DNA from 4 places in the Bacillus sp. EB106-07-01-XG149 genome. Region 4 is predicted to be linked to each of the others. Evidence: predicted binding sites of a transcription regulator. Region 4 holds the regulator's gene; each other region holds the start of a gene.
What was found. Region 4 encodes Rex, which represses fermentation and respiration genes when NADH is low (regulators of the CRP and FNR family bind a similar motif). Its sites were predicted from a motif close to TTGTGAAATATTTCACAA; they were not measured.

Region 1 (8,002 bases), on a different contig from region 4:
TCAACTGATTTTCAAATTTTTTCTAAAATCCGCTATTACCTATCGTTTACTGAAAACATTTTGAGAAACAACACTACTCTGTATCACCTATTACCTCTACATTGTATGACTTAGTAGTTGTAAATGTCAACTCGATTTTTATATTTTTCTAAAATCAACTATTGCCTATTAGATGTTCAGTGACAATAAAGTTGGTTAATTTTTCTTCAACTAATGCCCCTTATTGAAAAAAGTAGCTTGCTCCATTTACTAAATTTTCATCTTGTCTTACATAGCTTAATCTGCCTCAACATCTTTTTCACCTAAGTTTTGAACAAATCTTAATAGATAACCATCAGGGTCTATAATTAAAAATTCTTTTTGTCCCTTTAATTTAGTATCAGCTCTATACCAATTCTCTTGAATATCAAATTTAATTGGATACTCGTTCTTTTTCAAACTATCATATAGTGGATCAATATCATTTATGATAATTTGAAAATTAATTCCTCTTCCGTAGGGATAAGATAACTCCCCAGTACTCCAATGACCATTTACTTCTTCAATCATAATCTGGCATTCATTTAAAGACAGTAAAGCAAACTTATCCTCTGGTCTTTGATATTCAATTTTAAACAGTAGAATTTCCGAATAGAAATTTAAACTTTGCTCAATATCTGAAACTGATAGCTCTGGTATTAATGCATTGAGTTTGTGCAAAAATGCTTCCTCCTTTGCTTACGTTATTGATTATTAAATTATAACACTTACTATAAATACTTCTTCCATTACACTACTTCGTTAGTCCTATAAGAAGTAAACAACTTTATTATCTCTACACATTAGATACAGCCGATTTTCTTTTTGAAGAAATTTCGCCACATACCTATCCCGCTAAGAAAAGAAAATACCCCAAAACAAAAATTCTACATTTTTGTTTTGGGGCGCTATAGGCTAGCTCTTCTTCTTAATAAGACAGATCATCCTTTTGTTACGATAACATCATTTCCATATCTTCCGCTGCATTTGTAATTAGTTTCAAACCGAATGTTTCTTGTAATACATCAAGCACGCCAGGTGAAATAAATTCAGGCGCCTTTGGACCGATGCGAATATCTTGAATACCAAGACTAAATAGCCCAAGTAAAATGGCAACCGCTTTTTGTTCAAACCATGATAGAACAATACTAACTGGTAATTCGTTCACTTCACATTGGAAAGCATCTGCTAAAGCGGCTGCTATTTTCACTGTAGAAATTGAATTATTACATTGTCCTAAGTCAATGTAACGCGGAATCTCTGTACCAGGCACAACACCATAACTCACATCATTAAAGCGGAATTTCCCGCAAGAAGTTGTTAAAATAACTGTTTCTGGCGGAAGCGACGTTGCTAATTCACGATAATATTCTCCGCCTTTTCCCGGAGCATCACAACCTGCAATGACAAAGAAACGCTTAATCTTTCCTTCCTTTACTGCATTAATAATTTCCGGAGCTAATGATAATACTGTATTATGATGAAACCCTGTTACTAACTGTTCATCCGACTCCATATGTACTTCTGGAAGTTCTAGCGCTTTTTCAATCAACGGTGCAAAATCGTCATTTTCAATTTTTTGTACACCCTCTAAACCGGCAATATCATATGAAAAGAATCGATCAGAGTATGACCCTTTAATTGGCATAACACAGTTCGTTGTCGCTAATATAGCACCTGTAAATTTTTCAAAAAGACGTCGTTGATCATACCATGCCTTACCAATGTTTCCTTTTAAATGTTTATATTTTTTCAGCTGCGGATAACCGTGTGCTGGTAACATTTCAGAATGCGTATAAATATTAATTTCTTTTCCTTCTGTTTGTTTTAATAATTCTTCTAACGCAAATAAATTATGACCAGTAACTACAATTGCTTTACCTTCTACATGGTTTTGCGTAATTTGAACAGGCTCTGGAACACCAAAATGATTCGTATGTGCCTCATCTAACAACTCCATTACTCGTAAAGCCGATTTCCCAACTTTTATAGCCATATCAATATGTTCTTGTTCATTAAAGTTAGAATTGGTTAATGTCATATACAATGCTTCTTGCGTCGTAGCATCTACAAATGCATCAGTATACCCTAGCTGAGCAGCATGCGTACGATAAGCAGCAATTCCTTTTAACCCAAACACAATCGTATCCTGTAAACTTGCTATTGTTTCATTTTTACCGCAAACACCTATTACTTTACATCCGCCTGTTGGCGTTTGTTCACATTGATAACAAAACATGATCATCCCACCCTCTCCCAATCATTCCTTACAAATCAAGCATAATATCCATTGGGAAAAAAGGATGTGATATCAATCACAATACTTATTATAAATTTGTGACAGTTCATATTGTTGACATAATATTTTTATTGAAACCAAAAAAAACATTACATAATTATATTGTTCAGTTTTTCAAATATCTAAACTATTGCTGAATCACATATTTAACTTTCTAGTTTATAGTACGAAATGAAAATTTCGTACTATAAATCTCTTAAGCAAACAGAAATAGACATACAAAAACGCTATTCTTTCTTTTTATTATTCAACTGAAAGAATAGCGTTTTTTCATTTTGAAGACCTATCAATTTTTTGATTAAAGATTTTATGAAAAATCACTTTATTTACAATACATTTACACTATCTTTACAATATTTACATTATTTATATGATATATTTATATAGAATCTACTTAAGAAATTTCATGTACATTGTTATCTTTATAATCTCTGATCTGATTGATAAGAGATTATGTTATATTTTCATACCAGGGGTGAATTAGGATGACTGAAACTTTAAAAACACTTATAATGCTTGATGCTACTTACGTTGTTATAGCAATTATGACGGTACTGGTATTTGTATACTTGGAATTAAAATCTCAGTAACGTATGCAGGCATAATTGATAGCTTCGCATTTAAATATAGCTAGAAGAAAGCGAGGAGAAAATTGTTTCTCCTCGCTTTTTTATTCCCCTAATTTTTTATTTCAACAAATCCAATGTATGTAAAAGTAATCCTCTATCCCCTACATCCCCATGACCAGGCACTACTGCATTTATATTTCCATATCGCTTCAGCACATTCTCAATCGATGTAGACCATTCATTTACATAAGCATCAGCAACATTTCCTAAATTTTTAGCTTCCGCAGATTTCACTAAACAGCCTCCAGCTAAAATGTTGTATTGCGGTAACCATACGACGATATTATCTTCTGTATGCCCTTTCCCTGGATAAAATGTTTCTACTTTCATATTTCCAAACTTCAAATTTGTAATTCTTTGTAAGTCTCCAAGTGGTTCTTCATATCCATTTTTCTTTGCTAGTTCTGCAGTCAATGCCGTACTATGCGCTTTAATGCCTCTTTCTTTCAACGTTTTTATTCCGCCAATTCGATCTGAGTGCGCATGTGTAATAATGACATCCGTTACGCGCTTCTTAAATTTCTTTTCTACCATCTCTATTAATTCCTTCGTTAGTTTATCATCCCAAGAAGAATCGACAAGTACTAACCCTTTAGAAGTAGTAAGAACTAGACCGTTCGAAGGAACTGCTTCCCCGTTAAAATAACCTAACTCCGTATGAACCCATACATTTTTGTTTAACTGAGAAATTGAAATAGTTCCTGTCTCATTTTTTATTACTTTTTGCTCTACCGTTCGTTCTGCTTGTACAGAAGAAATTGTACTAACAAATTGAGTTGTTCCTAGTAAACTAACACATACCCCTAATTTTAATAATGTATTTTTCATTTTCTCCACCCTTTCTTTCAAACGAAATAGCTATTACCTATAATAGACAATTCATCTCAAATGTTTGTTCCATCTTTTCTTACATATTTTTCATATCATTAATAAAAAGCGCACAAGATTTTGTGCGCTTTAAAACTTAACCTTTTATTCCATAATTCTCAAACTCTTCCTCGTTCCCATAAAATACATTCAAATCAATATACTTCTCTTTTCCATTATAACCATTTAATCTCCCGCGGTTCGTGTATTGCCAAAACGTCCATTTTCTCTCATCAGATAAACTCGGTTTTGTAAAAACACTACGAATCCATATATCACATTGGGGATACGCATTCTTTATATACAAATCATATGCCTCTTGAGTTGCATACAATATTACTTTCTTACCGTAATGTTTTTCTAGCATTTCAATCATGACCGACAACTCTTTCACAACATCTTCACGCTTAGGTGGATTATCTTTTTTGTTAGCATAAAACTCAACATCAATTACGGGTGGCAATGCTTGTTTATATTTTGGAACAGTTCGTATATATTGCTCTGCTTGTGTTTCACCCTTACTATCAAAACTAAAAAAATGATACGCTCCGACGCGCATACCTGTCTTATTCGCATTCGTCCAATTTTTCGAAAAGTACTTATCCACAAACGCGCTTCCTTCAGTAGCCTTTATAAACGCAAACTTCATATTTTGCTTTTCCAACTCCCTCCAATCTATATCACCTTGATACGACGCAACATCTACACCTTTTATTTTATACTTATCCGAACTTATTTGATTCGGAATAAATATGCCTTGAAAAACTAAGTAAGCGAAAACACTCATTACACTAATTAAGGTAAAGACTCCTCCTATAATAAGCTTCTTTTTCATTCATATCACCCATCTTTACAAATTAAAATTCTACCTACCATTCACGCTTTTTATTTATCATCATTTTTTCTTCAAACGCCTTCTCTAAATCAATTTCTAACTTGTTTGCTAAATCACATACATTCCAAATTACATCAAACATTTCTAAACCGATTTCTCTTTTTGCATTTTGTATTTTATTACGCTTTAATATAACTTCCGCTAATTCACCTAATTCCGCCATTGCATACATCGTACGCTCTTCAATTGTCGTATCTTGAAATCCTTTTTCTTCACTGAAATTTGATACATATCTCTGGAATTCCACAATATTCATACTTAATCTCCCTTCATCACAAATACTCCGTTTTTCTATTACACTTAAAATCAAAAATGTATTTTGTTAAATTATAACATTCATATTATAATTTATTTATAACTCTTTAATGGAGGTGTTTTCAATGACTCTCTTCGCTTCCCCATCATTATTCATACTTGCAATCATTTCATTTGCACTAGCCTATTTCATCGGAGTAAAACAATACACTTGGCTCTTATCAGGATTCAATGAACGCCGTGTACCAAATAAAGTAAAGTTATCAAAAATAGTTGGTCTTTATAATTTAACTGCCGGTGTTATCGCCACAATTGGTAGTGTCTTCCTTACTCCTAATGCAAAAATCGTATTTCCTATCATTATTATTGGGCACGTTATAATCGCTGCTTATGTAAATACACGCATGGTGCAATGAAAAAAGACCACCCAATCGGATGATCTTTTTTATAATTTATCAACATATTGCTTCGCTTCTAATAAGGAAAACCCGAAAGCCTCTCTTACTCTCTTAACTGCTGTAACTGTTTTTCCTTCTTCCATAAGCTGGCGCAACTCTTTATTAATTTCAGGTTCTCTATCTATAATTCCCATTTCTTTCGTAATTAGCTGTAATCTATCTTCCATCCGCTTTAAACGTGCATCTGTTTTCTTTTCGATTTTATTTAATTTTTCAACGATATAAATAAATCCAAAGACCGCTATCGGTATGATCATCCAAAATTCCATGACTATCCCTCCTATTAGCTTTCATTTGTTTTATTTCACTAACTTATGCAAATTTTACCACAAAACACATTTAATGTATAACAGTAATGTGCAACATTGTTGATACAACCTTTTATTTTAGGTGGACACTTTATGAAAAGATTTTTAAATACGCTACTACAATTTGTAGTTCTTTCAATTGCACTACATTTATTATTTGATATCGTTGGCTGGCTTGTTTTCAATGCGCCATTTAAAAATAAACAAATCATTATTTCCTTACTAACAACCTCATGGCTTATGTACATGTACCGGGACAAATTTTTTAAAACATTCACTTCGAATTAACTAAAAGAACTTCATCGATAAAAGATGAAGTTTTTTCTTTTTCTCTCATTCTCTCTATTAACTACTGTATAATAGAACTAACATTCTGTCTTTTAGAAGAAAGGAGTCACTATGAACTTAAAAAGTCACATTATATACGAGAAAATGAACCAATATTCCGTTGCAGGTTTAAGCCTTGCCGTTATACGTGACGGCAAACTAGACGAAGCGATTGCTTTTGGAACACTTGAATCTAGAACAACTAAAACTATCACTACGAATTCCATATTCAATTCTTGTTCTATTAGTAAATTCTTCACTACAATGCTCGTACTAATGTTATCAGATCAAAAGATCGTGCATTTAGATAAAGACGTAAATGATAGACTCACATCTTGGAACATACCTACCAATCTATTTACCTCACAGAAAAAAGTCACATTGCGAAATTTATTAAGCCACCAATCTGGAATCATTGATCCTCCTAATAGTTTTGAGCATTATACACTTGCACAAGGGCGACCAAACATGTCTGAAATCCTTGCCGGTAAAACATCATATTGTCCAGTACCGATAGAAATAACTTATAAACCAGAAAGCGAATTTCACTACTCTGATGCAAACTTTTGTATTATTGAACTACTACTTGAAGATATAACTGGAAAACCATTCAATCTTTTACTTGAAGAATATATCTTTCAGCCACTACAACTGAAAAATAGCATGCTATTCTCTACTAAAGATATAAATAAAATGGAGGCCTTTGCTTGTGGGCATAATAAAGATGGCACCGTTACAAATGAGAAATATCCATTTTATCCATTCGCAGCTGCTTCAGGTATTTGGACAACACCAACAGACTTATCAACTTTAGTAATTGAAATCATTCATTCTTTACAAGGAAAGGGCAAACTAAAACTTTCTCAAAAATTAGTACAAGATATGATTTCTCCTCAAGGTTGCTCAAAATGGACTGGGTTAGGTGTGTTTCTAGATGATTCCAATAAAGACTTACAAATATATTCACTTGGATGGGGCGTTGGATTTCAATGTATGATGATATGCTATCCATACCGAGGTAATGGTGCTGTTATAATGACGAACGCTGACTTAGGCGTTCATCAAATGGAAGGGATTATTGGTGACGTGTTAAAAACGTTATCCTTATAACGAAAAGAAAGAAGCTGTTCCTTCCAGCTTCTTTCTTTATATAACATTTTTCGCAACAATTTTTATATGTTCTGGTGCGATAATCTCCGTTATACTTTCTTGAAAATCTTCCTGCAACATTTCTTCAATATGTTCTAGCTGCACTTCAACATGTGTGCATTCTAAATTATGTATATTTAAAAGTGCATAATGATCTTTTTTCTTAACTACTAAATATTGATTTTCCTCTGTTACAAGTATAGAACCTAACCGTACTCCTAATAGGCGTTGATCATCAAACTTCACAACAATTTCCCCCTTCATCACTATGTAATAAAATAACATTTTATGTAATCTATTCTTCATAAACTATATCACAATTTATTAAAATATAAATATCATATCTCTTTTACTAAAAACCCTATTCTTTTATATATTTCGATACAAAAAACTTTCTCAACATAAAATTAGAATTTTCAGTTTTTATTCTCATGAAAATCTATTATAATAAAGTTAATAAATGTTTGACCTCTCCTAATTCATGTACATATGGATGATCAGTAGTTGTTGCTACTGATCTATTTTTTTGATTTCAGAAAGTAAATACGCTGCATCCTTTCCTACACCACAAATAAGTGCAGATCCCCTTTGAGATTGCCACGGCAAACCGATATAATATAATCCTTTTACTGGACTTATTCCTCTTACATGATTAGGAAATCCATTCTCATTCACTGCCTTTTCTATTTCAATCCATTTATAGTTCTGAATAAAACCAGTTGACCATATAATGCTTTCTGCACTATACGTGCCACCATTTTGAAACATAATATTATTTTCTGATGCACTAACCACTT
Region 2 (8,002 bases), on a different contig from region 4:
ATCTCATATGCTACATCGTTTGCCTCAAACCATTTCTTTGCTTTTTGACATGTGCCACACTTTGGATATGAATAAAATGTTACTGTCATAAATTCACCTACTTTTTTACTAACCTTTACCTTTATCATATAGAAAACGTTTTATTATTTCAAACGATTATTCGCTAAACTTTTACTTATTTCGTGATAATTTTTAATAATCCTGCAAATTTTTCTTATTTTTCCGCCATTTGTTAAGAAAAATAAATATATAATTTTTTTAGATTCTTCTCTTATCACTCGCCGAACATATATCTTAAACAAACGTTTGATTAACTCCCTATTTTTCTTTGTTAACCCTTGAATTGCATCGGTTTCTTTCTACCGAACATACACCTTAAACAAACGTTTGATTAGCTCCCTATTTTTCTTTGCTAACCCTTGGGCTACATCGGTTTCTTCCTACCGAACATACACCTTAAACAAACGTTTGATTAAACATAAAAAAGGACCCTTTTACAGGCTCCTTCATCATCGACTTAAATAATCGGCAATTGTTCGAAATACGACGATATACATATTATGAATACTTTCTTCAGTATTTCCACCATTGGACAAACCGACTGCCCATTGTTGTCCTTCACCACTTCCGATATTTGCAAAGCCTTGCGTATACATAGCATTTACATCTTTTCGTGCACTGTTATACTCTATTCCTTTTGTAATAAACGTTGAATATGATTTATCTTGCAAACCGATAAAAAATACTGGTTTCTTTAGCGATGAAAATACATTTTTATACTGCTCTGTTGAGGCTTCTTGAAAGTGATCTTTCATTATTAAAAAACCATCCACTTCCTTAGATTTCTTTTCCAGTTCCTCTAACTTCATTTCCTCAAACTTTATATTCCTAAACGTATCGTTCGGCTTTTCTCCAATAACTCCAATTACGAGTGCTCTTCCGTTATATTCTAATTTCTCTCCTTCTTTATCCTTTGCACACCCAGCACTCACTAGGCATATCAATATAAAAAATAAGAAATACGATAAACGCTTCATTTAGCACCCTCCCCTTCTTTTAAGTCAAGTGACGAAAACGTAAGGTTAATTCAAGAAAATGTAAGTAAAATCGATAGCTCAAATGACGTTTCTATATTATAATCAATTGAATTTACTTACATTACTAAACATAGGAGATTATCATGAAGAAATTTAAACTTTCATCTTTTCTTCCGTTAAGTTATATACTTCTACTCGTACTCGTAAGTCCCCTTTACGATGTATTAAATAAATCTACTGTACACGCAGTAGATGTCACAACTGTAGTAGATGATTGGATTCCATTTGTGAAAGCATTTATTATTCCTTATTTACTTTGGTTTCCTTACTTATACGGCGCACTTATTTATTATTGCTTTGCGGATCGAAAACAATATTATGTCACTTTAAGTAGTATCATTCTTGGAAAACTTGCTTGTTTTTCTATTTATTATTTTTGGCAAACAACTGTACCACGTCCAACAGTCGTTGGATCAGACGTATTTTCCGAACTAGTCCGCTATATTTATAGTATCGACCAACCGGTAAACTGTTTCCCTAGCATTCATGTTCTAACTACATTTGTCATTATGCTAGCTGCCTTTAAACGTAGAGAACAACATGCTTTTGAATATTACATTCTTACCTTCTTCGGTACGCTTATTATTTTATCAACGCTATTTACGAAGCAACACGCATTTGTAGACGCCATTTCTGGAATGACGCTTGCAAGCATACTTTACTTCGGCGTTCAGCTTTTATTAGCAAAAGAAACTGTACGTGTTCCAGTAAAACAAAATCACAAAATGTAAAAAGCAGACTGTGGCTTCCAGTCTGCTTTTCTCTATATAAAAGGAGATTTTCGATTTAAGATTGCGGTACAGTCATATCACCAGAGTGAATACGACCTGCTTTTTTAAGAGCAATGTAAAGTATATAAGAAACAGCTACTGGAATGATGATATAAGTGATGACCATCGCCGGGACAACTTCCCATCCTTCGCTAGAAATTAAATTAATTGGTGCGATAAGAGAACTTAATCCAAGACCTGCAATTTCTTTTCCTGCTTCTAGTTGGAAAATTAATGCGGATACTGGACCAACTATAGCACTGGCGACGACAGTTGGGACGAGAATCATTGGATTTTTAGTGATATTTGGCAACTGCACTTTCGGAGTACAAAGCGCCTGAGCTAATATGCCGCCTAAATTATTTTCTTTCGCTGAGATTACAGAGAATCCGATAAACTGAGCAACGCAACCTGCAAGAGCAGCACCACCTGCAACACCGTCTAAGCTAAGTGCAATCGCTAACGCAGCTGATGAAGCGGGAGAGATAAGTAATAGTCCCCAAACGACTGCAATGACGATAGAAGCGATAAACGGGCTACCAGCTGAGCTATCTTTAATAAATGCTCCAACTGTATTTAAAACAGGAGTAATATTATGAGATAACCAAATACCAACTAAACCAGAACCTAATATGGCCGCAAATGGAACGAGCATCATATCTAACGCAGTTTTTCCACTTAAACGTTTACCAATATATACAGCTAAAGTTGCTGTTAATAATGCACCGATTGGCTCACCTGTTTTAATTATTAGACCTGCTTCAGTAATTGAAATGGATCCGGCACCAATCGCTCCAGCTACCATAGCCGAGAAGATTACAAGACCATTTGCACCGAGCATAAAAGCAATTCCGGCACCAATCGCTGGTGCCATAAGTGATTTTGCAACAACTCCGATTGTAATAAGCAATGGAATATCAACAATTCTTCCTATATTTTCGATTAGTAAACCAATTCCAAGGGATACGAAAATACCTTGTGCGATTCCAGCTGATGCTTTAAATACACGAGACATTATATATTCCTTCATTTGTTTCACCTTCTCCTATAAGTTAGTAACCAATTGTTTTCATATAATCACGTAAAATATCGTTTGATTTTGCGAATCGAGATTCTTCATCCTCTGTTAAATTTAGTTCTACAACTTCTTTCATACCATCTCTAGTAATAATAGCTGGCACTCCTGTACAAATATCATATTCACCGTACTCCCCATCTAAAATGGCTGATACAGCAATGACACGGTGATCATCGTTAAAGATTGAACTCGCAATATAAGCTAGAGAGTTTCCGATTCCGTAATAAGTAGTACCTTTTCGTTTATAAATTTCCCATCCAGCTTTTGCAGTCTTCTCAACAATTTCATCTAAATCTATTTCACCAAATTTGTCTTTTTTCTCTTCTAAAATTTGTAGAATTGGCTTTCCACCCACAGTTACGTGCGACCAAGCAACCATTTGAGAATCACCATGTTCTCCTAATGAATACCCATGAATACTACGAGGATCTACATGTAACATTTCAGATAGAATTGTTCTTAAGCGAGAAGAATCTAGTGATGTACCAGTACCAATCACACGATTTCTAGGTAATCCAGATAATTTCCACACTTCATATGTAATAATATCAACTGGGTTCGATGCAAGTAAGAAAATACCGTCAAATCCACTTTCCATTACGCCGCCAACAACACTTTCCATAATTTTCGCACTCGCTCCTAAAGTATCTAAGCGACTTTGTCCAGGTTTTGGTGCTGGTCCTGCTGTAATAATAACGATGTCCATATCTTTGCAGTCTTCATAGCTTCCTGCATATACTTTTGTTCTTGTATTTGTAAAGTTAATGCAGTGTGATAAATCCATCGCTTCCCCAACTGCACGTTCATGATTTATATCAATTAATAATAGTTCTTCGCAAATGCCTTGATTTACAATGGAATATGCACAACTTGATCCAACTAATCCAGTACCGATAATTGCAACTTTTCTTGTATTTCTTTTCATAGCAATCTCTCCTAATTGATCATATAATCTATTTCTTTTGTTCTTTACACTCCTAATTATAGAGATTCCCACGATATAAACCATGGATACTTTGTGAAATATTGAGCAACCTTTTGTCCTTTTTGTGAATTGTTATATTCCATTTTCGTCATATTTGTTACAACTGGAAAAATATTTATTATATATTTATTGACATATATAAAGTGAAGCATTAATCAGTGGGGTTTTACCGCCCAGTAAATAGCGGGACAAAACAAAAAACGAGCGACTTCATTCGCTCGTTTTTTCATCCCATTATTCCGCACTTAATTGACCTTTTAATTGCTGTACAATCATTGGGTTAGCAGGTGCAGCTGGCTTATAATAACTCTTTTGCTTTGCGTATTCATACATATTACGTTGACGCATCTCATCTTGATTACGAATTTGGATTAACGTTTGATGTAACTGTTCATTATCAGACTGAGAAATATAATTTGCATAACTTGTTAAACTTGCATTTAATCCCGCTAAATAATCATTTACCATATCTTTTTCATTCATCTGTCGTTTCCTCCTATCCTAGGAAAGTCATTAATTGCTGTTTCGTATTTCGTGCATCTTGCGCATCCTTTTGTAACATTTGTTTCAGTTGTGGATCTGTACAAGCCTGTGCATACTGGTCTAACTTATTAATAATTGTTGCATGTCCACCAATTAAATGGCGTAAGTTTTCTACTTCAAGCTCTGTTAAATTTTGCATAGAATACTCCTACCTTTCTTTATTCGTTCACTGTTAGTATTTAGCTCTTTTTTGATTGTATACATGAATTAACTTTTTCACGTGCATACAAAATAAAAGATGAATAGCTAAGCCATTCATCTTTTATACTGGTTATGTATTTATTTTTATAGAGACACAATCATACTTATACTCACAAGTAAGTTCCATACAATGTGTAAAATAATACTAGGTATAATAGATTGCGTCTTTTTGTATAACATTGCAAATACCATTCCCATAATCGTTGCCGTAATTAGAAGACCTCCATGAAGAATTCCAAAAATGAAGGAAGAAATAATGATCCCAACTAAAAAATTATATTTCTTTTCTAAAAATCGATATAAAATACCTCGAAATAGAATTTCTTCTTTAATCGGTGTAATTATAGCAACACTTAACACATATATAATACTTTGTATGCTATTTTGAATCCCTAAGCTCCCTAATTGTCCCTTCTGTTCTTCTGCACTTTCAAAACTAAACACATGTAACGTTAAATATTGTGATAACGCAATGACTATAAAACCAATTAATAGATATAAATATGTCTTCCCATTCTTCAAAACGGATACATCCCAAATAGATTTAATAAAATGAAGAACTGGTTTATAAGCTAATAAAACGATAGCAACAACAGCTGCATCTAACAAAAGAAAATGGTACCCCTCTAAATTATCACGTAACGCCTCCTCACCATAAATCCCCAAAGCCAAACCAAGGAATAATCCTCCTAGAAGTAAGAATCCTAAAATGGTTGCTATCATTACAAATAGATTTTTATATGTTATATTCTCTATTTTTCTTTCCACACTATACGCTTCTAACACTGTTTTACTCACAGTATCCCTCCAGTTATTCTCATTTATCTCAACAAAATCCTTTAATTGAAATATAAAGATAATATAACAAAATTTCCAAAAAGAATAATATGCAATTTTACATATTATGAAAACTTTATATTTTATAGTTTTAGGAATAGGATTGCTATGCAATAATTATTATATGAAATTTCAAAAAACACTTCCTATCCACCATAACCCTCGCATCATATAAAATTTATTAGTTAAAGGAGCAATAAACATGAAAACACATGACTTCCTTACAGAAATCCAGAAGGGCTCTGAGCCTAGCCCATATCAAGATCCTATTGCATTTATTTTCGTTTTCCTTTCCGTAGCCATATACACATTTTTCAAACCTGCAAAATAATATCATTTAATGAGAAAAAACCTACCATTCTTTTGGGATCATATGCACTAAAAAACCTTAGAATCGCTTCTAAGGTTTTTAGTTGCCTCGCTTCTTATTTAATTTCTCATTACATGTAATCCTTTAATAAACGTTTCCAATAATACATGTAAACTTGTATCTAAATCTATTGGCAAACCAAATCCACCCTGCTGTTCAATCGACGCAAATCCATGACAAATACTTCTGAATCCACGTGTCGCATGAAGTGCATTCTCTCCTTCTAAGCCGTATTGTTGTAAAACCTGAAGACAAAGCTTCACAATTCCGTCTCCTGCTCTTCTTACTTCTTCATCTCGTAAAAAGGTTGCTTCATACAATCCAGGATGTTTGCGTACGAATGCTACATACGCTTTTCCTAAAGCATGAATTGCTTCGTCCATACGTTTACCCTCGGCCGCTTCTTCCAGTCTGTTATGCAGCTGTTGTATTCCGTACATACCAAGATTTTTCCGTACATCTTGTAAACCTTTCACATGATTGTATAGCGAAGGTGAACGTACCCCTAACCTTTGCGCTAATGAAGCTAACGTTACTTCTTGTATTCCATTTGTATCTGCAATTTCTGCTGCTGTTTCTACAATTTTCTGTAATGTAAGTCCGATTCTCGGTGACATAAATTAACCTTCTTTTCTACTTTCTATATTCCGCTTAGCTTCCTTAATAGCAAGTTTTATGACAGTACCTGGATCCTTTATCATTTTCCCATGTCCTGCCGCAAGCAAGGAAGGCTCATATTCGCTTAACTTCTCTGCACTTTGTAATGATATTTCTTTGCTCCACGTTGCCATCGCAGGAAACGGAAACCAAAATTTCATTTGTCCCGAAACAGCCATACCTCCTCTTGTTTGGAAGGCATCCCCGACAATAAGAGCTTTATTTCGTACATCAAGAAGCGACATGGACCCTGGCGTATGTCCCGGTGTCATAATCGCAAGAAGCGATCCAACTCGGTCGCCATCTTCCAATAAAATATCAGGTACCGTTTTTACCTTTTTAGGTACACCGCCTTTTATTGGTATATTTGGTTCATCCTTTTGTAACATCGTATCTCCTTCTAAAAGCTTTGCGTCCCGCTTAGAAATATAGACTGGAACATTAGGAAGTACTTCCTTTAATGCGTCTAATGCACCAATATGATCATCATGCGCATGTGTTAATACAATCTTAGTAATGGGTTTCCCTATTTTCTCAGCCGCCTGTAAAATTCCTTTTGCGCTATATGGCAAAGCCGCATCAATTAAAGTTAAACCATCTTCTTCCTCGACAAAGTAACAATTTACAGGAAACACTCTTGGCAAAAATGACAATTGATATACCGTTTTTTCATGTATCACTCTCATATTTCCAGCTCCCTTTCCGAATAAAACTAATGCTATTAGTTTTATTATACTAATGGCATTAGTTTTATGACACTAAAATTTTCATTTTTGCAAAAAAAAAAAAAAAAAAGAACAGTAGCCGTTTATACGACTACTGTTCTTTACAGCTATTAAACTGTGTAACGCTCATCTTCTAAAATTTTCGCAGCAATTTCACGTTTCTTCGGAATTACGTTAAGTGGTGTGTGGCGAGTTAATTTACGTAATGATGATAACATCATGCGTAGCATGTCGCCGTTTTCAACTGCGATAAGTGTTTCTTTCGCATCTGCTTCGATTTCGTTGAATGCTTCTTGACAGAATACTTCAGTGTATAACACTTTTTGTTTATTCTTTTCAAGACCAGTTGTTTTAATTGCTTTTTCTGTACGAAGAACAGCTGACTCCATTGCGTATAGGTTGCTTACGATGTCAGCGATATTCACAAGAATTTCTTGCTCTTTATCTAATGCTTTACCGTATTTTTGAGCAGCTAATCCAGCTACCATTAAGCCGATTTTCTTCGCGTTAGTTACTAAATATTTTTGAAGTGCTAATGGCTCATCGCCTACTTCTTCTGGCATCATCATCATTAACTCTTCTTGTAATTTTTGTGCTTTTTGAAGAAGTGGTAATTCACCTTTCATCGCTTTACGTAAGAACGTACCTGGTACGATTAGGCGGTTAATTTCGTTCGTTCCTTCGAAAATACGGTTAATGCGAGAATCGCGGTACATTCTTTCAATCTCGTACTCTGCCA
Region 3 (8,002 bases), on a different contig from region 4:
TGTTGATCTACGTTATAAAACCCGATTTTCTTCGCATAGTGTAAAGTTGGAATATCGGTATATGAGAAGGGAAGAGTAAGAATATCGATAAAGCCAAGGCGTTTTATTTCTGATAGAAATGTATCAATTGAGGCACGCCCTTCAAATACAATACTATCCCATGAGAATTCAGAAAGCATACGAGAATGGACTTCATCGAAACGATGATCAATTGTATACGCATGAGTCATCATATATGACCCGGCACCAATTTTCTCTTGAATAAAAGCAATCCGATTAATATTTCTGCCTAAATAAACAGTAGTATCAGAAGAGAATGCTGCTTGTTTACTTAGTAGCCCATATTGCATCAGTTTTTCTTGAGTGGCAACGTTCATATATTGCAGTTTCGCCTGTAAGGAACGAATATCTTTCTGATGTTTACTACATGATCGCATCAATATTTCTACACTTTCAGCTGAACAAAAAACAAGGCGATCAACGTTAAAAATTTCATTGATTTGTTCAAATGTTAATGTGTATTCTTCCTTTTTGAAAGTTGGAATTTGATATATTTCTGCACCGGCTTCTTGTAACTTTTGCACCATTGAACTTGTTTTATTTGTTGCGGATGCAAATAAAACTTTTTTACCATGTAATGGTTTACGTTCTTTCCAAGCGATTTGATTACGTAAGGAAACGACATCACCAACAATTGTCATGGATGGATTTGAAATATTCTCGTTTTTGACGATAGGAACAATGGTTGAAAGTGTTCCAGTGACAACGCGCTGCTTTCCGGTTGTACCCCATTCGATGACGGCTACTGGCGTATCTTTTTTCTTTCCTGCTTGTAGTAAGTTTTCACAAATTGTAGGTAAGTTTTTTATACCCATGTAGTAGGCAATTGTGTTGCTATTGTGGGATGAATTATATTTTCCATGATCGGTTAAAGGGCCTTTCGCATGCCCAGTTAGTAAAGTGACGCTATTACTGTAGTTACGGTGGGTGAGGGGGATACCTGCATAGCTACTAGCGGCGATGCTAGATGTAATACCTGGTACGATTTCATATGGAACGTTCGCTGCTGCTAAAGTTGCTGCTTCTTCACCAACGCGGCCAAAAATAGATGGATCTCCGCCCTTTAATCGGACAACGATTTTTCCTTCTTGTGCGAATTGAAGGAGGTGGGCGTTAATCATTTCTTGTCGCATAATATGATTCTTTGGCATTTTGCCGCAATAAATAAGTTCACATGTTTCTTTTGTATAACTAAGAAAGAAAGGGTTTAATAAACGGTCATATAAAACGATATCTGCACGCTTTAAACAATCTATCGCTTTCTTTGTAATAAGCCCTTCATCACCTGGTCCTGCACCAACTAAATATACATATCCGTTCATAATCGCACCTCTTCTATTTTTATGTAAAAGGAAGCCAGGGGGAGGCTTCTTTTCGTAAATTACATGTTTATATAAATGTCACCATCAATAACTTCTACTTCGTATGTTTGGATACAGCCGTCATCAGGTTTTTGAACTTCACCTGTTATTAATGAGATTTTCCAATCATGCAGTGGACAAAAGACGAATTCTCCAGATACAATTCCTTCTGCTAACGGTCCGTTTTTATGAGGACAACGATTTTCTACAGCTCGAATATCCCCATTTGAAAGGCGGAATAGGGCGATAGACGTACCTTTCATTTGCACTTCTTTACCGATTTGAATAGGAAGGTCTTCCGCACGCATAACTTTTATTTTTTCTTTCGTTTGTATCATATAGATCACAGCTCCTTATTTCACAGTTTCTACTTCATACATCGCTTTTAATGACTTCGTTTCTAGTGCTTGTCCCCACGCTTCCGTATATGTGCTACGAGCTGTTTGGAAGCGTTCATTTAGCGTAGTCACCATACTTGCATCTTGTAGTATTTCTTTTATGTGATCGAAGCCTAAACGTTCTGTCCAGTAGGCAGTACGCTCTCCATAAATACCAGTTTCACGATAATATTGCATGTAAGCTGTAGCGATGCGAAGGACATCATCTTCAGTTGGGACAATCATTACAAAATCAGCTTCGCGTACTTCTGTACCACCATTTCCGCCAATATAAAGTTGGTATCCATTTTCGACACAAACAACGCCAAAATCTTTCGTTAGTACTTCCGCACAGTTACGAGGACAGCCCGTTACACCCATCTTCATTTTATGTGGTGTATCTACCATTTCTAATGATTGTTCAAGTAGCATACCAAGTCCTAATGAATCTTTCGTACCGAAACGGCAGAAGCGAGAACCAACACATGATTTTACATTACGAAGAGATTTTGAATACGCATATCCCGAAGTCATATGTAAGTCAGCCCATACGTTAGGTAAATCTTGTTTTTTTACACCATATAAGCCGATTCGACTCGCACCTGTAATTTTCACAAGAGGGACGTCATATTTTTTCGCAACTTCAGCAATTTTCATTAAATCATCAGCTGTTGTAACGCCTCCGTACATACGTGGAATAACAGAAAATGTACCATCGTGCTGAATGTTACCATTCATTCTTTCATTAACGAAACGAGATGATTTATCATCTTCATATTCTTCTGGAATCGCCATCCGTAAGTAGTAATTTAAAGCAGGGCGACATTTTGAACAGCCGTCTTCATGTGCAAAACCAAGAACATTGCGTACTTCTTTTGGAGATTTTAAGCCTTTCTCGTGAATGGCTGCTACGACTTCATCACGTGATAAAGTTGTACATCCGCACATACCAGCAGACTGCGCAGAAGCATCAAAAGCATCTCCGAGTGTATGAGATAAAACTTGTTCCACAAGCGGACGACATTTACCACAAGATCCTGCGGCTTTCGTGCAGCCTTTTACTTCTTCAAAAGTAGTTAACTCTTGCTCTAAAATGGCATGAACGATTGTACCTTTCGTAACACCATTACATCCACAAATCGTGTCATCTGCACTCATTGTAGCAACGTCAAGTTCAATTTCTTCACCAGCTTTGTGAAGAAGGGAAGCGGCTGTATATTCTTGTATATCTTCTTCTTTCTTTAACATGCTAAAGAGGCGTGTGCCATCAGCTGTGTCACCATATAAAACGATACCGACGACTTTATTATCACGAATTAATACTTTTTTATAGGAACGTTTACATTCATCAAATATTGAAATTGCTTTCGTCTGATCATCTTCATAAATTTGGCCAGCAGAGAATAAATCACAACCAGCAACTTTTAATTGCGTACCGACGATACTGCCCGTATATCCATCAGTTTGTAAATTCGTTATATGTTTCGCTAATATTGCGCCTTGTTCATAAAGAGGGGCAACAAGTCCATATGCGATACCATCATGTTCTGCACATTCGCCAACTGCATAAATGGATTCATCATTTGTAAGCATATAGTCATTGACTACAATGCCTCGATTGACAATGAGACCAGCATCTCTTGCTATTTTCGTATTTGGTCGTATTCCGACAGCCATTATGATTAAATCACAATCTACAACTTCACCATCTTCAAATTGAATGCCCTCAACATAGTCTGTACCAAGAATTTTTACAGTTTTCTTTTCCATTAAAAACTTCATGCCTTGTGCTTCTAAATCTTCACGCAGAAGAGAAGCTGCTTTCGTATCTAGTTGTTGCTCCATTAAGCTAGGCATTAAATGAACAACATGTACGTCCATTCCTAAGTCAATTAGACCTCTTGCGGCTTCTAAACCGAGTAACCCGCCACCAATGACAACGGCCTTTTTCTTTTCATTAGCGGTATCTATCATAAATTGTGTATCTTCAATAGTTCGAAATCCTGTTACACCAGGAAGTGTGGAACCTTCAACAGGTAAAATAAAAGCACTAGAACCTGTTGCTATAATGAGCTTGTCATATGTAAGAGTACGATTTTTTTCTGTAGTAATAATTTTTTCTTCTCGATTAATACTTTGAACTCTTTCATTTGTATACAAAGTTATTTCGTTTTCATCGTACCAACTATATTCATTCATAATGATATCTTGCATATTTGTTTTGCCTTGTAAAACATGAGAGAGCATAATACGGTTGTAGTTTGGATGCGGTTCATCTCCAAAAATTGTAATCTCATATGAATCACTATCATGTTTTAATATTTCTTCCATACAGCGTATGCCAGCCATACCATTTCCGATCATCACTAAACGTTTTTTCATTTTCGTTTCCCCTTTTTATGTGAAATATTGAACAAAGGATTATATTTCTATTATAGAAAATCAAAAAAGCGGGAGATGTGATATTTATCACACTTATATAATAATTCACAAATTGTTAAAATTCGGGTTAATGTGAAGGGGAGAAGTGTGGATGTTATTCACGTAATGAAAAAGCAGGACATGAGTAGAAATACTCATGTCCTGCTTTTATTTATGCTCTCGTAATTGCACGTGGAAATAAAATATTATTTTCTAAATGAATATGCTCAAATAAATCAGACTCTAGCGCTTCAAGACGTTGATAAACAAGTCGATAAGTGCCGCAAGCTCCTTCTGGAGGAGTAAAGTCATTTGTCACTTTACGAAGTTCTTTTATAATATTTCCGGCATGATTGTGCTCATTTTCTAGTTCATCTACTACTTTACGTAATTTTGCATAGTTTTCATCAGTTGGATTTTGTTCAAATTCTAAAATTAATGGAAAATCTTCCGTTTCTTCTTTAATTAAATGCTGTTCTAATTCCATTTTAAGTTCATGAAACAGCTTATGAATTTGAGCTAAATGAGGCTGATTTGCTCCATGAACGCGTAATACTTTCGTCACATATGGACTTAACTGCGGTAACTCTTCATTTAAATAACGATGATGCTTATTAATTACATAATCAATCAATTCGCGATAAGAAGCATTTTTCCAATCAATTTCAGATTCATTTAATCGTTTCGTATTATGATAAAGCGTATTTAACTTTGTAATTACTTCAGAAGCTGATAAATTTCTTTCATGAATTGCATCAATAAGTGGCTTATTACCACCACAACAAAAATCTATTCTATACGATTTAAAAAGATCACTAGCTTTCGGAAATTGTGTAACAATCTCACCAACAATTGAAGTTTCAGTAAATGTATGTTTCATATGAATGCCTCCATAAAGTTTAAATGTAATATCTAAATTAAGAATAGCGATAAATGAAAAACAATGTGGTGATTGAAATCACTTATTATGTGTCTGATTTGAGAATAATAGGAGTGATATTTAATAGAAGAAATAATAGAACTGATGACGAAGAATTTTTTGAGCAGGAAATTATCCATAGTGCATTATTAAGGTATAGATGATTTACAAATTTATTTTCTATCAATCTAAGACGCTTTTGGGTAGGAAGTATATCTTTTATAGGAGGTTTTTATGGAATATGTTTATCATATGGTACCAGAAGAACTAAAAGGAGAATATTTAATCCCATTAAATGAATTGAAAAGGGTATATCCAATTTTATATGGTGAGTATATACAAAAATATAAAGATCATACTCAAAGGGAGAACTTATTAACACGTAAAATACCAAAACTAGAATGTTTATGGAATGATGTTGTGCATTTTTTACCACTGCATCCTTATGAGATTTATAAAGTATTACTGGAAATAGGAATAAACATTAATACAAATAAACTGTTTTATAAAATTCCTATTAGTGCACTGAATGGTCAGTGTATGGCAATATACAAGTACTCAAAGCATAATTGGGATGGACCAAATAGAGAATTAAAAGAATGTGAAATAGAACTCATCAACTTTAATGAATATAGAGAATTAAAGCAATTAAATACCTGCACAAAAGAATATTACAGAGATGAATACGAAAAGGGTAGAAGATTTGGGATGTTTCACCTAATTCCACATGTTCTTGTCAAAGGGAAAGTGGAGGTGAAACATATTGAAATCATTAATTGGAGTATAGATCCAGTTAATGGTTAATGTTACAAGTATTTAAAAAATAAGATGCTATTTTAAATTGATATATTGCTTACAAGAATGGAAGAGTAATTAGATTTTATACGTAACAGTAAAAAAAAGAAGCTTCTACTAAGCTTCTTTTTTCATTACTATTTTTCACATGCAACTCCATCACCATCACGATCGAGTTTAGAGCTATAACCTGGTTGGTCTCTATATAATGGAGCTTTCCCAGCATTTTTAACTTCAGTACAATTTTTGTAAGTTACATTACTATTGCTACTTGCAGCAGGTTGTGTTTGAGCTTGCTGTGCTTTTTTCTGTTCTTCTTGTTGTTTACGAACTTGCTCATCAGCCTGGCGTTTTTGCTCTTCTTGTTGTTTACGAGCCTGTTCATCAGCCTGGCGTTTTTGCTCCTCTTGTTGTTTACGAGCCTGTTCATCAGCTAGACGTTTTTGTTCTTCTTGTTGTTTACGAGCTTGTTCATCAGCTAGACGTTTTTCATCCTCTTGCTTACGAGCTTGCTCTTCGGCTTGGCGTTTTTCATCCTCTTGCTTACGAGCTTGTTCATCGGCTAGACGCTTCTCATCTTCTTGTTTTTGAGTTTTCTCGTCCGCTTCTTTCTTTTTATCATCTTTTTTCTCTGCATTATTAGAAGCGACTTGTTTATTTGTTGCTGTCGTCTTTTCAGAAGAAGGAGCTGAAATACTTGATAATGCAACAAAAATGACAAATAAAATAGCAGTGATAATAAATTGTTTTTTTGCTACACCTGTCTTTTTAATTACGGATAAGATTGCTAGAACAAGGAAAAAAATAAATAAAATTAAACTTAAAGTAGCAAAAAAATCGATGACTGGGTGTTCAGATTTTGTAGTGCCCATTCCTATTAAGAGAATTGAAATCATAAAAAGAATAACAGTAGGACGACCATAGTGTTTTGCTTTTCCATTTTTCTTAAAGAATGAAATGATACATAGTATTAAAAGAATAAAAGCAATAAAAAATAAAGCTGCACCAATATTACTCAAAATCGCCATTTTTATACCTCCATTTGTAAGATTTTCACTATTGATTATATAGGAACTTATTGGATATTACACGATTTATATAAATTTAGTATTTTTAATAGACTTATAAACATTTATTTTATATATAAGGAAAAATAGATGTATTTCCTATTACATTTTTAAAGGAAATTCATAAAGTATAATATATCGATTGAAAGGAGGGGGGTTAAATGGAATTTCAATTATTGGTAACTTGTATATTACAAGAAGGTAATGCTTTCTTTTTAGTAACGAAAGTAGACGATGTTATTACGTTAAAAGTACCGATTACTGCGGGAATAGCAGGTTTATTCTTAGCTTTAGGTGTACCAAGATGTTCTTAATTTAAATTTCTAGAGTAGAAGAGAAGGGATATACCTTTCTCTTTTACTCTTACATAATATGATTATGTAAACTGAAATGTTGTTTTGTAATAGCACGTTTAAAATGGACATGCATATACTATAATGTTTCATTGGATGTTAGTGATGAAAGGTAGTTTTCACACGTGCGTGTAATGATGTTCATTAAGTTATGAAATTAAAGAGGTGCTATTATATATGAAAAGAAGAACATTTGATATTCCAGTTACATTGCGAAGAGAGTGGTTTTTAATAGAATTAGCCCATTTAACGAAAAAATATGGAATTGAAATTGCAACTAGCAAAATGGAAGCTGCACCGTTTTTAAGAGATCAAGTTACGGAATCAAAAATAGGATCAGGGCTCCAATACGATAAATATGATGATGAGTATATGATTGAAAATTAAAGGATAAGAGCAAAATAAATTTCTTTATAACAAAATATAAAATAAAGCAGATTCTAAATATGGAATCTGCTTTATTATGAAATACTTCTAGTCAACTAGCCTCTTTCTAGTGTTTTTCCTACATATTTCACTTGCGTTATTCCAAAAGATTCACGAAGAATGCGAGCATAATCTTTTGATTCTATTGGACGTTTATTTTTGGTGCCTTTAAAGGTTTCTGTATAATTTTTATTTGTTAATGATACGTGACCATAATCAGTTA
Region 4 (8,002 bases):
TAAAAAAAGCCAGTCCTCCGCCTCTAGTCTCATAACAAAGAAAAGGCAGGGGTCTGGCTTTATAAAGAAAGATAGTCTTCCGCTCTTTATAAATATAAGACGCACTGCCTTCATAGTCAGGTTGTTTACGGTAACCCGGTAGAGACTCTCAAACCATATCATCGAGGATATATGAAGGATTGTTTTATATTATCTTCCTAGATTCTAACAATGAAGTATCCGTATGGTCAAGAGAGAAAGCGACAAAATTCTACAGAAATTCATTTCCTTTTCTAAAAAACATAAAAAAACATCCATTTCTATATAGAAATGGATGTTTTTCGAGCAAACGGAATTACATCATTCCGCCCATACCGCCCATGCCCATGCCGCCCATGTCAGGCATTGCTGGTGCATTTGGTTCTGGCTTGTCAGCTACTACAGCTTCAGTCGTTAAGAACATAGCTGCAACAGATGCTGCGTTTTGAAGTGCAGAGCGAGTTACTTTAGCTGGATCTACGATACCAGTTTCAAGCATGTTAACCCACTCGCCAGTAGCTGCGTTGAAACCAACGCCTACTTTTTCGCCTTTTAGACGCTCTACAACTACAGATCCTTCTAGACCAGCGTTGATTGCGATTTGACGAACTGGCTCTTCTAGTGCGCGAAGTACGATGTTGATACCTGTTGCTTCGTCGCCTTCAGCTACGATAGAAGCTACTTTCGTGTATACGTTCATAAGTGAAGTACCACCACCTGCAACGATACCTTCTTCTACTGCTGCACGAGTTGAGTTAAGTGCATCTTCAATGCGAAGTTTGCGCTCTTTTAACTCAGTTTCAGTTGCTGCACCTACTTTAATTACTGCTACGCCACCTGCAAGTTTTGCAAGACGTTCTTGTAATTTTTCACGATCGAATTCAGAAGTAGTTTCTTCTAATTGCGCGCGGATTTGGCCAATGCGAGCTTCGATTTGTTGTGAATTTCCGATACCTTCTACTACAGTTGTGTTTTCTTTCGTTACAACAACTTTACCAGCGCGTCCTAAAGATTCAATTGTAGCAGATTTTAAGTCACGACCTAATTCTTCAGTGATTACTTCGCCACCAGTTAAGATTGCGATATCTTCTAGCATTGCTTTACGACGGTCACCAAATCCAGGAGCTTTAACAGCTACTACATTGAATGTACCACGAAGTTTGTTCACTACTAATGTAGCTAAAGCTTCGCCTTCTACGTCTTCAGCGATGATAAGAAGTGGTTTACCTTGTTGTACCACTTGCTCTAATACTGGTAAGATTTCTTGGATGTTAGAAATCTTCTTATCAGTAATTAAGATGTATGGGTTATCAAGAACCGCTTCCATTTTGTCAGAATCAGTAATCATGTAAGGAGATGCATATCCACGATCAAATTGCATACCTTCTACTACGTCTAATTCTGTTGTAAATCCTTTAGATTCTTCTAAAGTAATAACGCCGTCGTTACCAACGCGCTCCATTGCTTCAGCGATTAATTGACCAACTTCTTCGTCAGCCGCAGAAATAGCAGCTACTTGTGCGATAGAAGATTTACCTTCGATTGGTTTAGAAATCTCTTTTAATTCTGCAATTGCAGCAGTAACAGCTTTTTCGATACCTTTACGAAGACCCATTGGGTTCGCACCAGCTGTTACGTTTTTAAGACCTTCACGAATCATAGCTTGTGCTAATACAGTTGCAGTTGTCGTTCCGTCACCAGCTACATCATTTGTTTTGCTAGCAACTTCTGCTACTAATTTTGCACCCATGTTTTCGAATGCATCTTCTAATTCGATTTCTTTTGCGATTGTTACACCGTCATTTGTAATAAGTGGTGAACCGAATTTTTTCTCAAGTACAACGTTACGACCTTTTGGTCCAAGCGTTACTTTAACTGCGTTTGCAAGAGTGTCGACACCGCGAAGCATCGAACGACGTGCTTCTTCACTAAATTTAATATCTTTTGCCATAATAATTGACCCCCTTGAATTTTTTAAGATTTATATAATTAACCAATAACTGCTAAAATGTCACTTTCACGTAAAATCAAGTAGTCAGTACCTTCGTATTTTACTTCAGTACCTGCATATTTTGAGAAGATGATAAGATCACCTGCAGCTACCTCTAAAGCAACACGCTCACCATTTTCAAGCACTCGACCAGTACCTACTGCAATAACTTTACCCTCTTGTGGTTTTTCTTTTGCAGTGTCTGGTAATACAATACCACTTGCTGTTTTTTCTTCTGCTTGAACAAGCTCAATTACAACGCGATCACCTAATGGCTTTAGCATGAACAATAACCTCCTCATTTTGTTATGTAAATTTTATTTATTAGCACTCAAGTCACCCGAGTGCTAACACACTTATAATAATAAATAATCTCAATTTCTTTTGCAAGTAAAAAAATCATAATTTTTTCGCAAATTAAGCTATACACTTTTCTATATAGAGTCCCTCTTCTTCTACCTTTACTATATGAATCGTTGTTTCCACTACTCGTATGTTACAATATGAAAGGACACCCTAAGTTGTTTTCGCTATACACACAACTTTCTCCTGTCTTCTATTATAATTTCAAATAAGGATTTACGAAAAAAACATAATTTAAGTGAAGTTTATATCGTAGGTAGCATACTTACATGTTATCCTACCTTATCTCATACACTAGAGTTAGAAAGGATGGTTAAACCATTTGAAAAAACAATATTGGTGGGTTATCGTTACATACATTTTAATGCAGTTATCATCCATTGCTGGATTACCACTTCTGCTGAAAACTGGACTTTATGATAACAGAGGATTTACTAGAGAAGAGAAATTTCAACTCATAACTGGCCACTGGGCAATCATTAGCTTCTTTATTGCATTATGTATCGTACTTTGGTTACTTAGAACAGATATTCGTGACAGACGTTTAGATACAATGCGCTCTACTGTTCCAGCTACGATTGGTTGGATTTTTATTGGGTTCTTCCTAGCATTTTTCTCACAAAGTATTGCCGGTATGATAGAAATGCGTGTATTAGGAATTAAACCTGGATCAGAAAATACAGCAAGACTTATGGATATCGCAAGAACGACACCTTGGTTCCTTATCGTTATCTCTATAATAGGACCTATTTTGGAAGAAATCGTATTTAGAAAAATTTTATTTGGTACACTTTATAAGAAGTTTAACTTCTTTATTGCTGCTATCATTAGTTCTCTTGTATTCGCAGCAATTCATTTTGATTTCACTCACTTATTGGTATACACTTCTATGGGACTCGTATTCGCCTTTTTATATGTAAAAACGAAGCGTATTATCGTCCCTATCGCGGCTCATGTTGCAATGAATACATTAGTTGCAGTTGCTCAAGTTTTAATGAGCAATGAACAAATTCAAGAAATGATTAAAGAAGCTGAAAAAATGCAAGGCTTTATCGGAGGATTTTTAGTATGAGGAACTCACCATTGTTCATGGCTGCATTGTACTTCCTTCTAGGATGTATCTTTACACGCTTCGCCATTACGAACGTAACAGATACAATCTGGAATATGTGGACAATACTATTTGCAGTTATGGCAACAATTGATTTTAATTTGGCACTTCGCCTTATCTTAGTTAAATTCACAAAGAAAAAACAATAATAAAACGCAGAGGTCGCTTCCTCTGCGTTTTATTGTGGATAATTCTTTAAAAAGTAAACAAGTGTTTGTAACTCTACCGCTAAATCAATATGGTGAATTCTTATATTATCTGACACATTTAAGCGCGCTGGTGTGAAATTTAAAATACCATGCACGTTCGTTTCTGCCAATCTATCTGCTACAGATTGTGCTACTGTAGCGGGTACTGTTAATATTGCCACTTGTATATCAGTTGATAAACGTTCTTCTAATTCATCTAAATGATATACAGGAATGCCCCCGATTTCTGTCCCGACTTTCTCTTCACTAACATCAAACGCCATTTCAATTTTTGTATTATTGTTTTTCGTGAAATTATAATGTAAGAAAGCGGTCCCTAAATTACCTACTCCAATAAGTGCTACACGTGTTATATCATCTTGGTCGAGTGTTTCACGGAAAAATGATAATAAATAATTTACGTTATATCCATAACCTTTTTTCCCTAACGCTCCAAAATATGAAAAATCTCTTCGAATCGTTGCGGAATCAACTTTTACCGCTTCGCTCAATTCGGCTGATGAAACACGTTGCTTACCAGAAAGAGATAAGTTTTGGATAAATCGATAGTATAGAGGCAATCGTTTGGCAGTGGCCTGTGGAATTTTTTGCTGATCCATATAACCTCTCCTCTCTTCCTATCTTTATTCATATACTTGAATCAAATACAGAAGTTTAGCACTCATGAATTTCCCTGTATAATAAAGAGAAGAAGTATTCTCTCTTTATTTTAAACTATACACTATTTTTAGTATGATTGAGAAATATAAACATGGCAAAGTTAAGAAATTATTTGAGGTGAAAACATTGATTTTATTACAAGTAAACGCGCTTACGAAATTATACGGTGCAGAAACGATTCTTGCAAACATAAAATTAGAAGTTCAAACGAAAGATCGTATCGCATTAGTCGGACGAAATGGGGCCGGAAAATCTACATTATTAAAAATAATAGCTGGTGAGCTATCTCATGATGGTGGCGAAATTATAAAACCGAAAGATGTCTCAATCGGATATTTAGCTCAAAATACCGGGTTAGAAACATCTTTAACAATTTGGGATGAAATGTTAACCGTCTTTACACACTTGCAGCAAATGGAGACAAAACTTCGAAGGCTAGAGCAAGAGATGGGAAAAGAAGAAAACTTTTCAAACGAGGCTACATATGAAAGATTATTAGCTGATTATGACCAATTGCAATTAGATTATAAAGATCAAGGTGGATATCAATATGAAGCAGATATTCGCTCGATTTTAAGTGGTCTTGGCTTCCCAGTTGAAACGCACCAGACGACGATTTCTACATTAAGTGGTGGACAAAAAACACGATTAGCTCTCGGTAAATTATTATTAACGAAACCAGACCTACTTATTTTGGACGAGCCTACAAACCATTTAGACATCGAAACATTAACATGGCTTGAACAATATTTACAAGGCTATCCTGGCGCAATACTAATCGTTTCTCATGACCGTTATTTCTTAGATAAACTCGTTACACAAGTATATGAAATTTCGAATAAAGAAAGCAGACGATTTGTTGGTAACTACAGTAAATATTTAGACTTGAAATCAGCATTATACGAGCAAGACATGAAACGTTATGAAAAACAACAAGATGAAATCGCTAAGCTTGAGGATTTCGTTCAAAAAAATATAGCTCGCGCATCTACGACAAAACGTGCTCAAAGCCGTCGTAAACAATTAGATAGAATGGAATTATTGACTAGACCTTTAGGTGATTCTAAGTCAGCATCCTTCCACTTCGATATCGAAAAACAAAGTGGAAATGATGTTTTACAAGTAAAGGATGCAACTATCGGCTATGATGATGATCCGATTATTGAACATGTAACTATGCGCTTAACTCGCGGGGATAGCGTTGCTTTAGTTGGTCCAAACGGAATTGGGAAATCCACATTATTAAAATCACTTGTGAATAAGTTACCACTATTAAATGGTGATGTTTCTTTCGGATCCAATGTATCTGTTGGTTATTATGATCAAGAACAAGCAAACTTAACATCTTCTAAGCGAGTTTTAAATGAGTTATGGGATGAATATCCACTGCAGCCCGAAAAAGAAATTCGCACGATATTAGGTAACTTCTTATTCACAGGGGATGATGTACTAAAACCAGTATCTTCTCTTAGTGGTGGACAAAAAGCTCGATTAGCTCTTGCAAAACTTATGATGCAAAAATCGAATTTATTAATTCTCGATGAACCTACGAACCATCTTGATTTAAATAGTAAAGAAATTTTGGAGAATGCTTTAATTGATTATCCAGGCACCCTTCTATTTGTTTCACATGACCGCTACTTTATTAATCGTGTAACGACGACCGTTGTTGAGTTGTCAACAGAAGGTGCACAAGAGTATTTAGGCGATTACGATTACTATGTGGAGAAGAAAAATGAAATGATTGAACGTGCAGCATTTGAACAACAAGAACAGCAAGAAAACCAAGCACCTGTTCAAAAAACTGTAGCTCAAGAAAAATTAAATTATCTCGAAGAAAAAGAGCGTAAACAATTAGAACGTCAACGCACTCGAAAAATTGAGGAGCTAGAACAAAATATTTTAGAATTTGAAGAAGAAATTGCTACGTTAGAAGATCAACTTTGCTTACCAGAAATATACGCAGATTATGAAAAGGCTAGTGAAATTACAACGAAAAAGCAAACACTACAAGAGCAACTTGATGCTTGTATGGCAGAATGGGAAGAATTACATTTATAAGAGTATGAATAAGAAGGATGTCTCATAAGTCGGGATTTTTGACTATGCGACATCCTTTTTATCTTCTAGCTGGGGTATAAACGATTCGACACGACATACCGATTTACCGACAAAGTTTGACAATGTTGGCTCGCCCCTATAATAAGGGCACATTTCAAAATGTTTTTTAGAGATATCTTTTTGCGATTTATTTCCCAAAAAAGAATACATTCAAAGGTCAGACTTCACCTACTTTATCCACAGGTTTATACACATATCCACCTTTATAAAATAAACCCCAAAATAACTTTTCCACATTATCCACAACTAACAAAAAAGTTATCAACATTTTATATACACAATAAAACCCATATTATCAACAGATAATATGGGTTTTATCCACAAGCTGTGGTTAATTTTGTGTATAACTATGCTTCAATATCTAATCCTGGATTTGCATTTAAAGCTAATGTAGCACGTTTTCCTTGTTCATATGCAATTGTACCTGCGGCTGCAATCATCGCTGCATTATCGGTACATAAAGATAGTGGAGGAATAATTAGCTCAATATTTTCTTTTGTCGCAAATTCCGCTTCCAAACGTGCGCGAAGTCCTTTATTCGCAGCTACTCCACCAGCAAGAAGCAGTTGCTTTACGTTATACGCTTCTGCTGCACGAGATGCTTTCGTTACAAGCACATCTATTACACTCGCTTGGAAACTTGCTGCTAAATCTTCCGGTGCAATTTCTATCCCGCGTTGTTTTGCGTTATGCACAGTGTTGATAACTGCTGATTTCAATCCACTGAAACTGAAATCATACGAATCAGGTTCTAGCCATGCACGAGGCAAATCGATTGTCGGTTCCCCTTCATGTGCAAGGCGATCAATGTGAGGACCACCTGGATATGGCATGGATAACGTTCGAGCTACTTTATCATATGCCTCTCCAGCTGCATCATCTCTTGTTTCACCAATCACTTCGAATGAACCATGTTCTTTCATATAAACAAGCTCCGTATGTCCACCAGATACAACAAGTGATAGTAGTGGGAATTGAACTTCTTTTACTAAACGGTTCGCATAAATGTGCCCAGCGATATGATGAACACCCACTAGAGGAATATCATGTGCAAAAGCCACTGCTTTCGCTGCATTTACCCCTATTAAAAGCGCTCCTACTAACCCAGGTCCTTCTGTTACAGCAATTGCATCAATATCATCAAATGTGATATTTGCTTCTTTTAAAGCTTCTTCTAACACAACTGTAATTTCTTCTACATGATGACGGGATGCAATCTCTGGTACAACTCCGCCAAAACGTTTATGACTTTCAATTTGTGATGCAACGACATTCGCAATAATTTCCGTTCCATTTTTAACAACTGCTACTGCTGTTTCATCACAACTTGTTTCAATACCAAGTATAATCGTATTTTTTTCCATTATATATTCACCCACATTACGAGACCATCTTCCTGATTGTCTGCATAGTATCGTTTACGAATTCCACCATTTTGAAATCCGTATTTTCTGTATAACTGTTTTGCTACTTCATTTGATACACGTACTTCAAGCGTCATCGTTTTTACCCCTAAATCTTTCGCTTCGG

Region 1: hcp (hydroxylamine reductase) is a predicted target of Rex. The motif match lies at 2,322-2,339, and genes of this name have one in related genera.
Region 2: AC3WTA_RS21580 (L-lactate dehydrogenase) is a predicted target of Rex. The motif match lies at 3,962-3,979, and genes of this name have one in related genera.
Region 3: nirB (NADPH-nitrite reductase large subunit) is a predicted target of Rex. The motif match lies at 4,198-4,215, and genes of this name have one in related genera.

Annotation. Positions count from the first base shown of each region.
Region 1 covers NZ_JBYTDP010000004.1:251,089-259,090, reverse strand. The annotation lists gene AC3WTA_RS18325 (bleomycin resistance protein) at 277-699, opposite strand; gene hcp (hydroxylamine reductase) at 971-2,257, opposite strand; gene bla2 (BcII family subclass B1 metallo-beta-lactamase) at 3,004-3,774, opposite strand; gene AC3WTA_RS18310 (glycoside hydrolase family 25 protein) at 3,911-4,648, opposite strand; gene AC3WTA_RS18305 (MazG nucleotide pyrophosphohydrolase domain-containing protein) at 4,683-4,964, opposite strand; gene AC3WTA_RS18300 (DUF3784 domain-containing protein) at 5,089-5,379, shown strand; gene AC3WTA_RS18295 (hypothetical protein) at 5,409-5,690, opposite strand; gene AC3WTA_RS18290 (hypothetical protein) at 5,823-6,017, shown strand; gene AC3WTA_RS18285 (serine hydrolase domain-containing protein) at 6,129-7,166, shown strand; gene AC3WTA_RS18280 (hypothetical protein) at 7,203-7,451, opposite strand; gene AC3WTA_RS18275 (flavin-containing monooxygenase) at 7,716-8,002, opposite strand, start outside.
Region 2 covers NZ_JBYTDP010000005.1:364,631-372,632, reverse strand. The annotation lists gene AC3WTA_RS21600 (arsenate reductase family protein) at 1-89, opposite strand, end outside; gene AC3WTA_RS21595 (hypothetical protein) at 510-1,037, opposite strand; gene AC3WTA_RS21590 (phosphatase PAP2 family protein) at 1,181-1,828, shown strand; gene AC3WTA_RS21585 (PTS sugar transporter subunit IIC) at 1,884-2,897, opposite strand; gene AC3WTA_RS21580 (L-lactate dehydrogenase) at 2,920-3,870, opposite strand; gene AC3WTA_RS21575 (spore coat protein) at 4,165-4,413, opposite strand; gene AC3WTA_RS21570 (hypothetical protein) at 4,427-4,612, opposite strand; gene AC3WTA_RS21565 (CPBP family intramembrane glutamic endopeptidase) at 4,759-5,472, opposite strand; gene AC3WTA_RS21560 (TetR/AcrR family transcriptional regulator) at 5,941-6,498, opposite strand; gene AC3WTA_RS21555 (MBL fold metallo-hydrolase) at 6,502-7,224, opposite strand; gene AC3WTA_RS21550 (acyl-CoA dehydrogenase FadE) at 7,374-8,002, opposite strand, start outside.
Region 3 covers NZ_JBYTDP010000001.1:920,312-928,313, reverse strand. The annotation lists gene AC3WTA_RS04675 (uroporphyrin-III C-methyltransferase) at 1-1,382, opposite strand, end outside; gene nirD (nitrite reductase small subunit NirD) at 1,442-1,759, opposite strand; gene nirB (NADPH-nitrite reductase large subunit) at 1,775-4,180, opposite strand; gene ric (iron-sulfur cluster repair di-iron protein) at 4,392-5,099, opposite strand; gene AC3WTA_RS04655 (hypothetical protein) at 5,373-5,942, shown strand; gene AC3WTA_RS04650 (excalibur calcium-binding domain-containing protein) at 6,071-6,961, opposite strand; gene exsG (exosporium protein ExsG) at 7,162-7,314, shown strand; gene AC3WTA_RS04640 (hypothetical protein) at 7,531-7,740, shown strand; gene AC3WTA_RS04635 (arylamine N-acetyltransferase family protein) at 7,836-8,002, opposite strand, start outside.
Region 4 covers NZ_JBYTDP010000016.1:5,933-13,934, forward strand. The annotation lists purine riboswitch at 94-195, opposite strand; gene groL (chaperonin GroEL) at 335-1,969, opposite strand; gene groES (co-chaperone GroES) at 2,008-2,292, opposite strand; gene AC3WTA_RS28230 (CPBP family intramembrane glutamic endopeptidase) at 2,694-3,443, shown strand; gene AC3WTA_RS28235 (YdiK family protein) at 3,440-3,631, shown strand; gene AC3WTA_RS28240 (redox-sensing transcriptional repressor Rex) at 3,661-4,290, opposite strand; gene AC3WTA_RS28245 (ABC-F family ATP-binding cassette domain-containing protein) at 4,478-6,412, shown strand; gene tsaD (tRNA (adenosine(37)-N6)-threonylcarbamoyltransferase complex transferase subunit TsaD) at 6,820-7,836, opposite strand; gene rimI (ribosomal protein S18-alanine N-acetyltransferase) at 7,836-8,002, opposite strand, start outside.